DNA from 4 places in the Anaerostipes faecis genome. Region 4 is predicted to be linked to each of the others. Evidence: predicted binding sites of a transcription regulator. Region 4 holds the regulator's gene; each other region holds the start of a gene.
What was found. Region 4 encodes Rex, which represses fermentation and respiration genes when NADH is low (regulators of the CRP and FNR family bind a similar motif). Its sites were predicted from a motif close to ATTGTTAANTANTTAACAAT; they were not measured.
Positions count from the first base shown of each region.

Region 1 (3,182 bases), on a different contig from region 4:
CAGAGGCTTGCAAGTTCCTTGCTGAATTCTTCTCCGTTCTTTGTCTCTTCTGCTCTGTAACGTGTATTCTGAAGTAAAATGACATCTCCGTCCTGCATTGCGTCTGCCGCCGCCTTCGCATTCGGTCCTACAACGTTGTCGTCTGCTGCAAACTTCACTTCCTGACCTAATAACTCACTCAAACGTGCCGCCACCGGTGCAAGAGATAATTCCGGTTTCGGCTCTCCTTTCGGTTTTCCTAAGTGAGAGCAAAGGATCAGTTTCCCGCCGTCTGCGATTAGCTTCTTTAATGTAGGAAGTGCCGCAACCAGGCGGTTCTCATCTGTGATTTTTCCATCCTGAAGCGGTACATTAAAATCACAGCGCACTAAGACTTTCTTTCCTTTTACGTTGATATCATCTACTGATTTTTTGTTTAACATGTTCTTTCCTCCTGGGATTTCTTATAGGATTAAATCGAATGCCTATCCTGCCGGATTGCCTTCTTTAACAAACAAAATAAAAAAACGGGTCCGGTCCAAAAAGACCGGACCCATTTGAGTCTTTATACCTTATCGTGCAAAGCACGCTGCCCGAAGGGCATAAAATACAGTGTGCCCTGTGGGTATGGTATTGCAGAATACTACACTGAATATTGATGCCTGTCCGCATCCACAGCGCTGATGATTATGCTAATTCTGCAAAGTATTTGATTGTTCTTACCATCTGGCTTGTGTAAGAGTTTTCGTTGTCATACCAAGATACAACCTGAACTTCGTATAATCCGTCACCAATTTCAGTAACCATTGTCTGAGTTGCATCAAATAAAGAACCGTATTTGATTCCGATGATGTCAGAAGATACTAATTCTTCTTCTGTATATCCGAAAGATTCTGTAGCTGCTGCTTTCATAGCTGCGTTGATTCCATCAACAGTTACGTTCTCTCCCTTAACAACTGCTGTTAAGATTGTTGTAGAACCTGTCGGAACCGGTACACGCTGAGCAGATCCGATTAATTTTCCGTTTAATTCAGGAATAACTAATCCGATAGCTTTTGCAGCTCCTGTGGAGTTAGGAACGATATTGACTGCTGCTGCACGTGCTCTTCTTAAATCACCTTTTCTCTGTGGTCCGTCAAGAGTCATCTGATCTCCTGTGTAAGCATGTACTGTCAACATGATACCAGACTGAACCGGTGCGTACTTGTTAAGAGCATCAGCCATAGGTGCTAAGCAGTTTGTTGTACAAGATGCTGCTGAGATGACTGTGTCTTCTTTTGTCAATGTTTCATGGTTTACATTGTATACGATAGTTGGAAGATCGTTTCCAGCTGGCGCAGAAATAACAACTTTTTTAGCTCCTGCCTGAATGTGTGCAGATGCTTTGTCTTTAGATGTGTAGAATCCTGTACATTCTAATACAACGTCTACGTCTAATTCTCCCCAAGGAAGTTTTGTTGCGTCTGCTTCTGCATAGATTTCGATTTCTTTTCCGTCTACTACGATTGAAGATTCTTTTGCTTCTACTTTGTCAGCTAATGCATATCTTCCCTGTGCAGAATCATACTTTAATAAGTGTGCTAACATCTTAGGATTTGTTAAATCGTTGATTGCTACAACTTCATAACCTTCAGCTCCGAACATCTGTCTGAATGCAAGACGTCCGATACGTCCAAATCCATTAATCGCTACTTTTACTGCCATCTCAATTCCTCCTAAGTCTTGAATGAATAATTTAATGTTGTCTGTCAATTGTCAATCTATTGACAAACTTCCTTTTTATTTTAAACAATATGTCCAAAAATATCAAGTCTATTTTAGCATTTCTCTCATGTATACAAAATCATATCTTTGTACAAGATTACCAAAAGCTTTATTTTTCATTCTCATCGATGATATAATTGGCAATATTGTCGGCATAGTCCGAAATACGCTCCAGACTTGTCATCATATCAATATAGATCACTCCGGCTTCAGGTATGCATGACTCCCGTTCCAGCCGTTCAATATGCTGTTTCCGGTACTTTTTCTCCATTCTGTCGACTTCTTCTTCTCCCTGAATTGCCTGTTTTGCAATTTCCACATCGTCTTTCTCAATAGCCCTGATGGCATAATCAAACGTTTTAATGACCTGAGCCGTCATTTTGTGCAATTCGTCCTTTGCAAGATCAGAAAATGCAATTTTATCGTCATGCTTTATCTGCATGAATTCAGCAATATTTTCGACATGATCTCCTGCCCTCTCGATATCCGAAATTGTGTAGAATAAATCCGTGACAATTTTGCTCTGTTTCTCCGTCAGTGCCAGATTGCTGATCTTTACAAGATACCCGGTGATCATAGTTTCTAAATGGTTGATGACCTTTTCATCCCTGAATACCTTGTCCAGCTGTTTTTCACTCGGCTGCGGATTCATGGCTTCCTTCGTAACACGCTTCATATTTTTCAGAACGATATCACCCATGCGCACTACTTCTTTGACTGCGTTTTCCACTGCAAAAGAAGGAGTCTCCAGGATACGCGGATCCAGGTGACGCAGCACCATCTCTTCTACTTCCTCGTCTTCCTCATCTTCCGGTTCTTCGTGGATAATCAGTCCTGACAGTTTCACCAATACATTGGCAAACGGGAACAGCAGTACAGTGACTGATACATTGAAGATAGAATGGAAAATAGAGATCTCCGTACTCGAAATATGCTGCATGGCCAGATGGTCAAACACTCCGAAGAAAATGGTCATGATAATTCCATAAATAGCAGCTCCGATGATGTTAAAAGATAAGTGAATTACCGCCGCCCTTTTTGCGGTTTTGTTTGCACCCGCACTGGATAAAAGAGCCGTGATACATGTACCGATGTTCTGCCCCAGCGTAATGAAAACGGCGGAACGCCAGTTTACAATGCCCTTCATGGCAAGTGTCTGAAGAATACCGACGGATGCAGAAGAACTCTGAATGATCGCTGTAACGACAGCTCCTACAAGAATTCCCAAAATAGGATTCCCCCCGAGAACTTCAAAAGCCTTTGCGAAAATAGGGCTGCTCTGATATACTCCGATGGAACTGGACATAAAAGAGAGTCCGATAAAAAGAACACCGAAACCTACGGCGATCTCTGCCTTCTGATTTAACTTTTGTTTATTTGAAAAAGTTACAATAAATGCTCCGATGGCTAAGATCAGCGGTGCAAAAAATTCAGGTTTC
Region 1 is NZ_CAJSYK010000030.1:11,165-14,346, forward strand. Features, by position in the region: gene QGT46_RS14895 (phosphoglycerate kinase) at 1-422, opposite strand, end outside; gene gap (type I glyceraldehyde-3-phosphate dehydrogenase) at 667-1,683, opposite strand; gene QGT46_RS14905 (Na/Pi cotransporter family protein) at 1,853-3,182, opposite strand, start outside.
Region 1: a site for Rex is predicted at 1,731-1,750, ahead of gap (type I glyceraldehyde-3-phosphate dehydrogenase). Genes of this name have one in related genera too.

Region 2 (3,182 bases), on a different contig from region 4:
TCCCGTACTGTAGTATGTCTGCATCACAGAAGGATCACCAATCTTTGCATATTCCTTCGCGAAATCCTGAGCACAGTTCAGCCAGAGCTGGAATGTTGCTGTTCCTGTAAATCCGATGATAATCAGCGCAATACTCTCCAATGAGAAGTTTGCATGTTTGATATCCTGGATCAGAGAAGATTTTGCCCCGCCTGCTGTCTCCATCTTCGGAAGAGGTGCGAATAAAACAAGCACGCCGATGATGGCAATGGCAACACCGCATACGTATAATAATACATTTAAGGAAAGGTTTGCTCCAACGATAGCACCGATCATAAACGGCATTAACAGCTGTGAACAGGAGATTGAAAACTTGGTGAGCATCGTTGCCATACTGGATCTTGGAGCCAGAATTTCAACACAAGCCGGGATCACACCGGTATCCAGGAATGAGTTTGCGATTCCTCCTAATACAGCTGCTATGTATGCAACCGTCATATTTGGTGACATAGCAAGGCCTAAGAAAAAGATCGCATAGGAGCCTGCGCCGATGATGGATGCCACTTTTCTTCCCAGCTTATCAGAAAGAGGTCCTGCAAATGGAAGGGCGATCAAACGTCCAAGCCCCAGCGCTGCCGCTACCATTGTTACCAGCCCGATGTCAGAAGCTCCCCACTGCTTTACCAAAGTTTCTTTTACTGCTACCTGGCCTAATACAGAACATCCGATACCATGGATGAAATAATTTAAGTATAAAATAAACGCACTGGGATAATATTTTTTGTTCATAATTGATTCCTCTCAAATTTCCTCTCTAGATTTAGTCGTATTTAATATCCAACACTTCTTTCATGTGGTCGATCGGCATATGTTTTCCGGTCCACAGGTGGAATGCCGCGTCTCCCTGGAACAGCATCATACCAAGACCGTTCATTGTCTTGCAGCCGGCTTCTTTTGCCATCTTTAAAAGTGCAGTCTCTCTCGGTGCATATATAGTGTCGGTGACGATCAGGTCCGGACGCAGGAATGACGCGTCAGGTATCACTGACTGGCCTTCAAGAGGCTTCATTCCAACACCGGTTGCCTGTGCAAACAGATAGCTGTCTGCAATCTCTTCTTTTAATTTATCTTTATCATCAAGATCATAAAGATTTACGATACAGTCTGTGTTTGCACGGATCTTCTCAACGGTTTTCTCTGCATTCTCCCAGAATTTATCTTTGATATTGAAGATTGACATTTCTTTGACACCGTCCAGAGCCGCCTGAATTTCGATCGCCGTTGCAGCTCCGCCTGCTCCTGTGATTGTCATTTTTTTGCCGATCACATCGATGTCATTGTCTTTCAGTGACTGCATGTAGCCGATTCCGTCGGTAATATGTCCTGTCAAAACTCCGTCTTCATTGACGATCGTGTTGACTGCTCCTGCCATCTCTGCTGCCGGTGAAAGCTTATCTAAGTACTTGCCTACAACTGTCTTGTTCGGCATAGACACGTTGGAACCCTTCAGTTTCAGGGCACGCAGTCCTTTTACCGCATCCTCTAATGTGTCATTGTCAACTTCAAACGCCAAGTATGCATAATCAAGTCCTAATGTGGCAAATGCTTCATTGTGCATTGCCGGTGAACTGGAATGTCTGATCGGATATGCCATCAGCCCGATCAATTCTGTATGTCCTGTGATTCTCTCTGCCATGTGTCATTCTCCTTTTCTACTTACCCTGTTGTTTCTTCACCCAAAAGTTAATTTTTTAACAACCTTACAAAAACTATTATACACGGATCTTATTGATACTTCTAATACATCTTTTAATACTTTTTAATAGATTTTTGCTATCATTTATGTTATGCTTCCTTATATAAATAGCCATTGCACTTTCCCAAGAAACGAGGTACTCTCTATGAATTTAAACCAGCTTTCTTATTTTCAAAAAATCGCAACCCTGCAGCATTATCATCAGGCAGCCAGAGAATTGAATGTATCCCAGCCCAGTCTAAGCCGCTCCATCGCCAATTTAGAAGAGGAACTGGGGCTTCCTCTCTTCCGGAAAAATGGAAGAAATATCGAGCTGACTAAGTACGGAAAGATATTTTTAGAGCATGTCAATAAAATACTCGAAGAAGTGAAGATTGCTGAGGATAAAATGAAGGCTCTGGCCAACTCCAAGGGAGGCCACATCGACCTGGCCTACGTGTTTCCACTTGCCAAATCGTATATTCCCCACCTCGTGCGCAGTTTCTTAAATTCGGAAGGTTCCAGCAATATCACCTTTTCCATGACGCAGGAAATCACTAACAAAATGCTCCGTGATCTGAAGTCTGAAAAATATGACGTCATCTTCGGCTCTTACGTATCCAATGAGCCTGAGATCGAATTCGTCCCGGTCATCAATCAGGAGATGGTTGTCATCACGCCGCTGGAGCACCCCTTGAAGCATAAAAAAGAAGTTCTGCTGGAAGATCTTCTGTCCTACCCTGTCATAGGATATGACCGCACTTCCGGCCTGGGCCAGTTTACAACTTCCATCTACCGGCAAAACCGGATGGAACCTGAGATCGCATTTGAAACCTCCGATGAAAATGCCATTGCCGCTCTCGTAGCCGAGAACTTCGGCATCGGCTTCGTGGCCCATGTGGAATCTCTGAGGGAATATGACGTGGAGATCCTTCACTTAAGCAACGTGAAACCTTATCACACTGTCTACATGGCGTACCTGAAGAACAACATTATGATCCCTGCTGTAGAGAAATTTATTGTCTTCGTAAAAAAAACGATAGACAAAAACTATTGATTTCAAAAAAAATATCAATTTGTTAAATAATTATCTTTGCTTTATAATGAACTTATCATTACAGATCACCCAAATGCAATGATAACAACCCTAATTAGAAATCGATAATCTTTTGGAGGGTACACAATGAAGTGCAATTATAAAAATATTTTCAGTCCGTTGACAATCAAAAACATGACGATGAAAAACCGCATCATGATGACACCGATGGGAACCAACTATGGAGAACAGACCGGAGAGATGAGTTTTCTCCATATCAATTATTACGAACAGAGGGCAAAAGGCGGTGTCGGTCTTATTATGGTGGAAAATGCCAGCGTAGATTCCCCTCTCGGTTCAAACGGTACAACTCAGATCAGGATCGACCACGACAATTACATGCCGCGTTTCTTTAAACTCTGTGAGACTGTC
Region 2 is NZ_CAJSYK010000006.1:66,809-69,990, forward strand. Features, by position in the region: gene QGT46_RS05900 (MFS transporter) at 1-768, opposite strand, end outside; gene QGT46_RS05905 (shikimate dehydrogenase) at 800-1,675, opposite strand; gene QGT46_RS05910 (LysR family transcriptional regulator) at 1,881-2,771, shown strand; gene QGT46_RS05915 (NAD(P)/FAD-dependent oxidoreductase) at 2,898-3,182, shown strand, end outside.
Region 2: a site for Rex is predicted at 1,719-1,738, ahead of QGT46_RS05905 (shikimate dehydrogenase). Genes of this name have one in related genera too.

Region 3 (3,182 bases), on a different contig from region 4:
TTGAGAATTTAAAAAAGATACCAATCAGAGTAGGGGTTGCCTACGGCAAAGAAAAGCGGCAGGCAATTCTGGGCGCGCTGAGGGCAGGCATTGTAAATGTCCTGATCACCGACATGCAGGCAGCAGAATATTTGATGGATGTAGAACAATAAAACACATATAAACATAATTTAAGGAGGTCCAAATGAACAATTTCACATACTCTATTCCAACAAAGATTCATTTTGGAAAGGGACAGATCACACATTTATCCGAACTGAGGGAGAGCGGAGAAAAGGTCCTGCTCGTCTATGGAGGCGGCAGCATTAAAAAAGCAGGAATCTATGATACCGCAATGAAGATTTTGAAAGATGCAGGACTTTGTGTGTCCGAACTTTCCGGTGTGGAGCCTAATCCGCGGATAGAGTCTGTGGTAAAAGGAGTTAAAATCTGCAAGGAAGAAAAAATCGACATGGTCCTTGCAATCGGAGGAGGAAGTGTCATCGACTGCGGAAAAGTCATTGCGGCCGGAGCCTGCAGTGAAGAAGATCCATGGGAACTTGTTTTACACCCGGAAAAGATCACTGCCGCGTTGCCGATTTACTCTGTGCTTACATTGGCAGCCACCGGATCTGAAATGGATAAATTTGCAGTCATCTCCGATCTGAAGAAAAATGAAAAATGGGGAACAGCCAGTGAGCACATGAAACCAAAGATGTCCATCATGGATCCGGAGTATACTTATTCTGTTTCCAAAAAGCAGACGGCAGCAGGTACAGCAGATATAATCAGCCATATTTTTGAAAATTATTTTACCAATGTGTCCAATGCTGATGTACAGGCACGGTTTGCGGAAGGCCTTTTAAAGAACTGTTTTTACTATGGACCTATTGCACTGGAACACCCGGATGATTATGACGCCAGGGCCAATCTCATGTGGACATCCAGCATGGCAATCAACGGCATTCTTTCAGATGGAGCCGAGGTTGCATGGTGTGTGCATCCCATGGAGCATGAATTAAGTGCATTTTATGATATTACCCACGGGGAGGGACTTGCAATCCTCACACCTCACTGGATGGAGTTTGCACTAAATGAAGCTACCGCGAAGAAATTTGCAGACTATGGAAGAAATGTCTGGAATCTGCCGATGGCAGAAGAAAATATGGAGACAGCGAGAAAGGCCATAAACTGTACGAGAAAGTTCTTTAGGGACATGGGTCTTCCTACTACATTGAGAGAAGTAGGGATCGACGAAACCTATTTTGACATCATGGCAGAAAAAGCGGCGGCAGGTTGTAGAGGCTCCTTTGTAGAGCTCACGAAAGAAGATATCATTCATATTTATGAAAATGCATTATAGGTTCAGAGTAAAATAACAGAAAGAGGCCGGGGTCCTGTCCATGGGAACCGGCCTTTTCTGATGCGTTCTCCTGATGAGTGATTTCTTTTTCAAACACACTGTTCCAGTCCGCGAAAAAATACAAAACATTACAAAGTTATTGAGATAATTTCTTGTTTTAATTTTAACAATATGATAAAATAAGCTAGAGCAAATGAGCTTAAAAACATTACTTACATATGAGTGTGGGATGTTTATTATTTATTCACTGAAAGGAGTTTCAACATGATTTATTCACATGAAGTAGAACAAATGTGTACCGTAGCTCAGGGTGTAAACCACGGAGCTGCTCCAATCCCTGAAGAAGCAAAATGGATCAGTGCAAAAGACGTAACTGATATTTCCGGGCTGACTCACGGTATTGGCTGGTGTGCACCTCAGCAGGGGGGATGTAAGTTAACTCTGAACGTTAAAGAGGGAATCATTCAGGAAGCATTGGTAGAGACTATCGGATGCTCTGGTATGACTCACTCAGCTGCTATGGCATCTGAAATTTTACCGGGAAGAACAATTTTAGAAGCATTAAATACAGACTTAGTATGTGATGCTATCAATACAGCAATGAGAGAACTGTTCTTACAGATCGTATACGGAAGAACCCAGAGTGCTTTCTCTGAGGACGGGCTTCCGATCGGAGCAGGTCTTGAAGATTTAGGAAAAGGTTTAAGATCTCAGGTTGGTACTATGTACGGTACACTGAAAAAAGGACCTCGTTACCTTGAAATGGCTGAAGGATATGTTACAGGAATCGCTCTTGACGATGAAGAACAGATCATCGGTTACCAGTTCGTAAACTTCGGTAAGATGATGGATTTCATCAAAGCAGGCGATGACGCTCAGACAGCTTTAGACAAAGCAAAAGGTCAGTACGGCAGAGTAGATGATGCTGCTAAAATCATTGACCCAAGAAATCAATAGGAGGTAACGAACATGGCTTTATTTGAATCATATGAGAGAAGAGAGAAACAAATTCTTGCTGTATTAAAAGAATATGGTATTAATTCTATCGAAGAAGCTGCTGAAGTTACAAAGGCTGCAGGATTAGATGTATATGCTCAGGTAGAAGGCATCCAGCCAATCTGTTTTGAAAATGCAAAATGGGCTTACACCGTGGGTGCTGCCATTGCAATCAAGAAGGGCTGCAAGAGAGCTGCAGACGCTGCGGCTGCTATTGGTGAAGGCCTTCAGGCATTCTGTATCCCTGGATCAGTAGCAGACCAGCGAAAAGTAGGTCTTGGACACGGTAACTTAGGAAAAATGCTCCTGGAAGAAGAAACCGAGTGTTTCGCATTCTTAGCAGGACACGAGTCTTTTGCTGCTGCAGAAGGTGCGATCGGTATTGCCGAGAAAGCAAACAAAGTACGTCAGAACCCACTTCGTGTTATCTTAAATGGTCTTGGAAAAGATGCTGCACAGATCATTTCCAGAATCAATGGATTTACATTTGTTGAAACTAAGATGGACTATTCCACAGGAAAAGTAGAAGAAGTATTCAGAAAATCTTACTCTGAAGGTCTGAGAGCAAAGGTTAACTGCTACGGTGCAAATGATGTAACAGAAGGTGTTGCAATCATGCACAAAGAAGGCGTTGACGTTTCTATCACAGGAAACTCAACAAACCCAACACGTTTCCAGCATCCTGTTGCAGGTACATACAAAAAAGAATGTATCGAACAGGGTAAAAAATACTTCTCTGTTGCATCCGGCGGAGGTACAGGCCGTACACTTCATCCGGACAACATGGCTGCAGGACCGGCTTCTTATGGTATGACAGATACTATGGGACGTATGCATTCTGATG
Region 3 is NZ_CAJSYK010000001.1:1,857-5,038, reverse strand. Features, by position in the region: gene QGT46_RS00030 (sugar-binding transcriptional regulator) at 1-152, shown strand, start outside; gene QGT46_RS00025 (iron-containing alcohol dehydrogenase) at 185-1,342, shown strand; gene QGT46_RS00020 (iron-sulfur cluster assembly scaffold protein) at 1,607-2,299, shown strand; gene QGT46_RS00015 (GGGtGRT protein) at 2,312-3,182, shown strand, end outside.
Region 3: a site for Rex is predicted at 1,494-1,513, ahead of QGT46_RS00020 (iron-sulfur cluster assembly scaffold protein). Genes of this name have one in related genera too.

Region 4 (3,182 bases):
AAGAGTGAAGACCGTCTTTCGGAGAGAGTTCAAGAATTCTTGTAGCCGTTTTGTTTATGAAATACCGGTCATGGGATACGTAAAGAACCGTGCCTGTGTATTGGGTCAGGGCGGATTCCAGGATTTCCTTGGAGTGAATGTCCAAGTGGTTGGTAGGCTCGTCAAGAATCAGGAAATTGGCATGGGATAACATAAGTTTCGCAAGAGATACCCGCCCCTTTTCCCCACCGCTTAAGGAAGAAACAAGTTTAAATACATCTTCTCCCTTAAAAAGGAAAGCGGCCAGTGTATTTCTGATTTTTGTGTTGGTCAGTTCCGGAAAGGAATCAGATATCTCCTCGAAGATTGTCTTATCCGGATGCAGGTTGTCCTGTGCCTGGTCGTAATATCCGATGGATACTTGGGAACCGAGCCTGATCAGTCCTTTGTTTTTAGGCATTTGTTTGCAGATGATTTTCAACATCGTAGTCTTTCCGGTTCCATTGGCGCCGATCAATGCCACGCGCTCGCCGCGGAATATTTCAAAATTTATATCGGAAAACAGCGTATGCGGCCCGAAACTTTTTTCCAGATGTTCCACCGTTAAGACATCGTTTCCGCTGACAACCGACGGTTCGATAGCAAAGCGCATTTTCCCGTCGATCTCCACAGGCTTTTCGATGACATCAATTTTGTTCAGCATCTTTTCACGGCTCTCGGCCCGGCGGATGGATTTTTCCCGGTTAAACTGCTTTAGTTTTTCGATGACCGCCTTCTGGTGCCGGATCTCCTGCTGCTGGTTTTCGTACTCCTTTAAGCGGATCGCCTTTACCTGATCCCTTTTCTTAATAAAAGAAGTGTAGTTGCCGTCAAAGAGCATCGCATGCCCCGCCTCGATCTCCATCACCTTGTTGACGATCTTGTCCAGGAAATACCGGTCATGGGAGACCAGGATGACAGCGCCCTCATAGTGGCTTAAATAGTTTTCCAGCCATTGGATTGACTCAACATCCAGATGATTGGTAGGCTCATCCAGGAGAAGAATCTCGGGCTTCATCAGCAGAAGTTTTCCGAGAGCTACCCTTGTCTTTTGTCCTCCGGACAGTGTCTCAATCATTTTTTGAAAGTCTTCCTCTTTAAACCCGAGTCCTTTTAAGATTCCTGCGATCTCACTTTCATAGGCAAAACCGTTTTTCTGTTCAAATAAATGAGTGGTCCTGGTGTATTCCTCCATCTTTTCTTCGAGCTCTGCGCCGCTTAAATGCTTCATCATATGCTCCAGAGAGCGGAGTTTTTTGTCCAGTTCGATCACATCTTGTTTTATGGTCAAAAGCTCTTCATAAATGGTGCGGGAAGAAGTATGGTCCTGATGCTGTGCGAGATAGCCGATATCGGCGTCCTTCTTTTTGTGGATCTCCCCTTCGTCGGGTGTCATCTGATCCATGATGATCTTGAGCAGGGTGGACTTTCCGGCGCCGTTTAAGCCGATGACGGCGAGCCGGTCCTTCTCATTGATATGAAAGGAAATTCCTTTCAGGACTTCCTGGTCGACAAATGTTTTATGTATATTCTGACAAGATAAAACCATAGTGCACTCCTTCAAAATTTCTAAGCTGTAAAAATTCCTTTTAAGCATAACATAATTTCTGAAAAAACGCACCGAAAAGTTTGACAGTTATTAGACAATCTTATATAATTTATTTAATTTGAGTAGTTAATAAAATAAGTGGGAGGGTAATAATGTCATCAATGGATAAGAATATATCACCGGCAGTTATAAAGAGATTACCTAGATATTACCGTTATTTGGGGGCTTTGAAAGCAAAAAATATTACGAGGATCTCATCCAAAGAGCTGAGCGAGAGAATGAAAGTAACTGCATCCCAGATCCGACAGGACCTGAATAACTTTGGAGGTTTCGGGCAGCAGGGATACGGTTACAATGTAGAAAACCTTTACGTGGAGATCGGCAAGATCCTGGGGCTTGACAAGAGCAATCAGATGATCATTGTCGGTGCCGGAAATCTGGGGCAGGCATTGGCCAATTATCAGGATTTCAACAATAACAGCATTGGTTTTCAGGTGATCGCACTGTTCGATGTAAATCCGAAGCTGATCGGCATCACGGTGCACGGAGTAGAAGTGCACGATATTGACGATATGGAAGAGTTTATAAAGAATCATGAGATCAAGATCGCAGCCCTCACGCTTCCGCAGGACCAGGCGCCGAAGATTGCCAAAGATCTTGTGTCCTGGGGCATCAAAGGATTTTGGAACTTTGCTCCTGTGGATCTCACGCTGCCAGACAGTGTGACCGTGGAGAATGTCCATCTGGCAGAAAGTCTCATGACGCTGACTTACAATATTCACAGCAGGGAAGACGGCGAGGGCGCGGAGTAAAGACGGGAGGAACGCCATGATTGTCGGTATAGGAACTGACCTGATAGAAATCGGGCGGGTACAGAAGATGGTGGAGAGAAAGAACCGCCTAAGCCGGATTTTTTCAGAAGAGGAACTGGCATACGCAGGTTTAAACAGTACGACTCTTGCTGGTAATTTTGCAGTTAAAGAAGCCGTTTCCAAAGTATTTGGAACCGGCTTCTTCGGATTGGAGCCCTATGAGATCGGAGTGTTCCGGGATTCAAAAGGAGCGCCTTATGTGAAACTGACAGGCAGAGCCGAAAAGCTGGCATCGGATATGCAGATTACGAAATTTCATGTGTCGGTTACGAACACAGGGGGGCTGGCACAGGCTTTTGTCATAGGAGAGTGTCTATGAAATATGTTTTGAAAAATCAGGAAATGCAGGATGTTGATAAAGAGACCATACAGCAGATCGGAATGCCGGGTCTTGTGCTGATGGAGCGGGCCAGCGAAAAAATTGCCCGAAGGCTCATGGAAACGGTCAGAAAAAGTGACAGGATACTTTCTGTGGCAGGATGCGGAAATAACGGGGGAGATGCGCTGGCTGCGGCCAGAATCCTTCTGGAGGAAGGATATTCTGTGGATTTCACAGTCGTGGGGGAGCTGTCCAAGGCATCCGGAGATTTAAAGACGCAGTATGATATCCTTACCCGTCTTGGGTATGAGCAAAAAAAAGAAATAGATTATAACGGCTATGACTGGATTTTGGAAGGAATGTTCGGCGTAGGCCTTTCCAGGGAGATAGCGGGGATATATCGGACCGTTGTGGAGAGGATCAA
Region 4 is NZ_CAJSYK010000012.1:87,665-90,846, forward strand. Features, by position in the region: gene QGT46_RS09810 (ABC-F family ATP-binding cassette domain-containing protein) at 1-1,567, opposite strand, end outside; gene QGT46_RS09815 (redox-sensing transcriptional repressor Rex) at 1,720-2,379, shown strand; gene acpS (holo-ACP synthase) at 2,396-2,758, shown strand; gene QGT46_RS09825 (NAD(P)H-hydrate dehydratase) at 2,755-3,182, shown strand, end outside.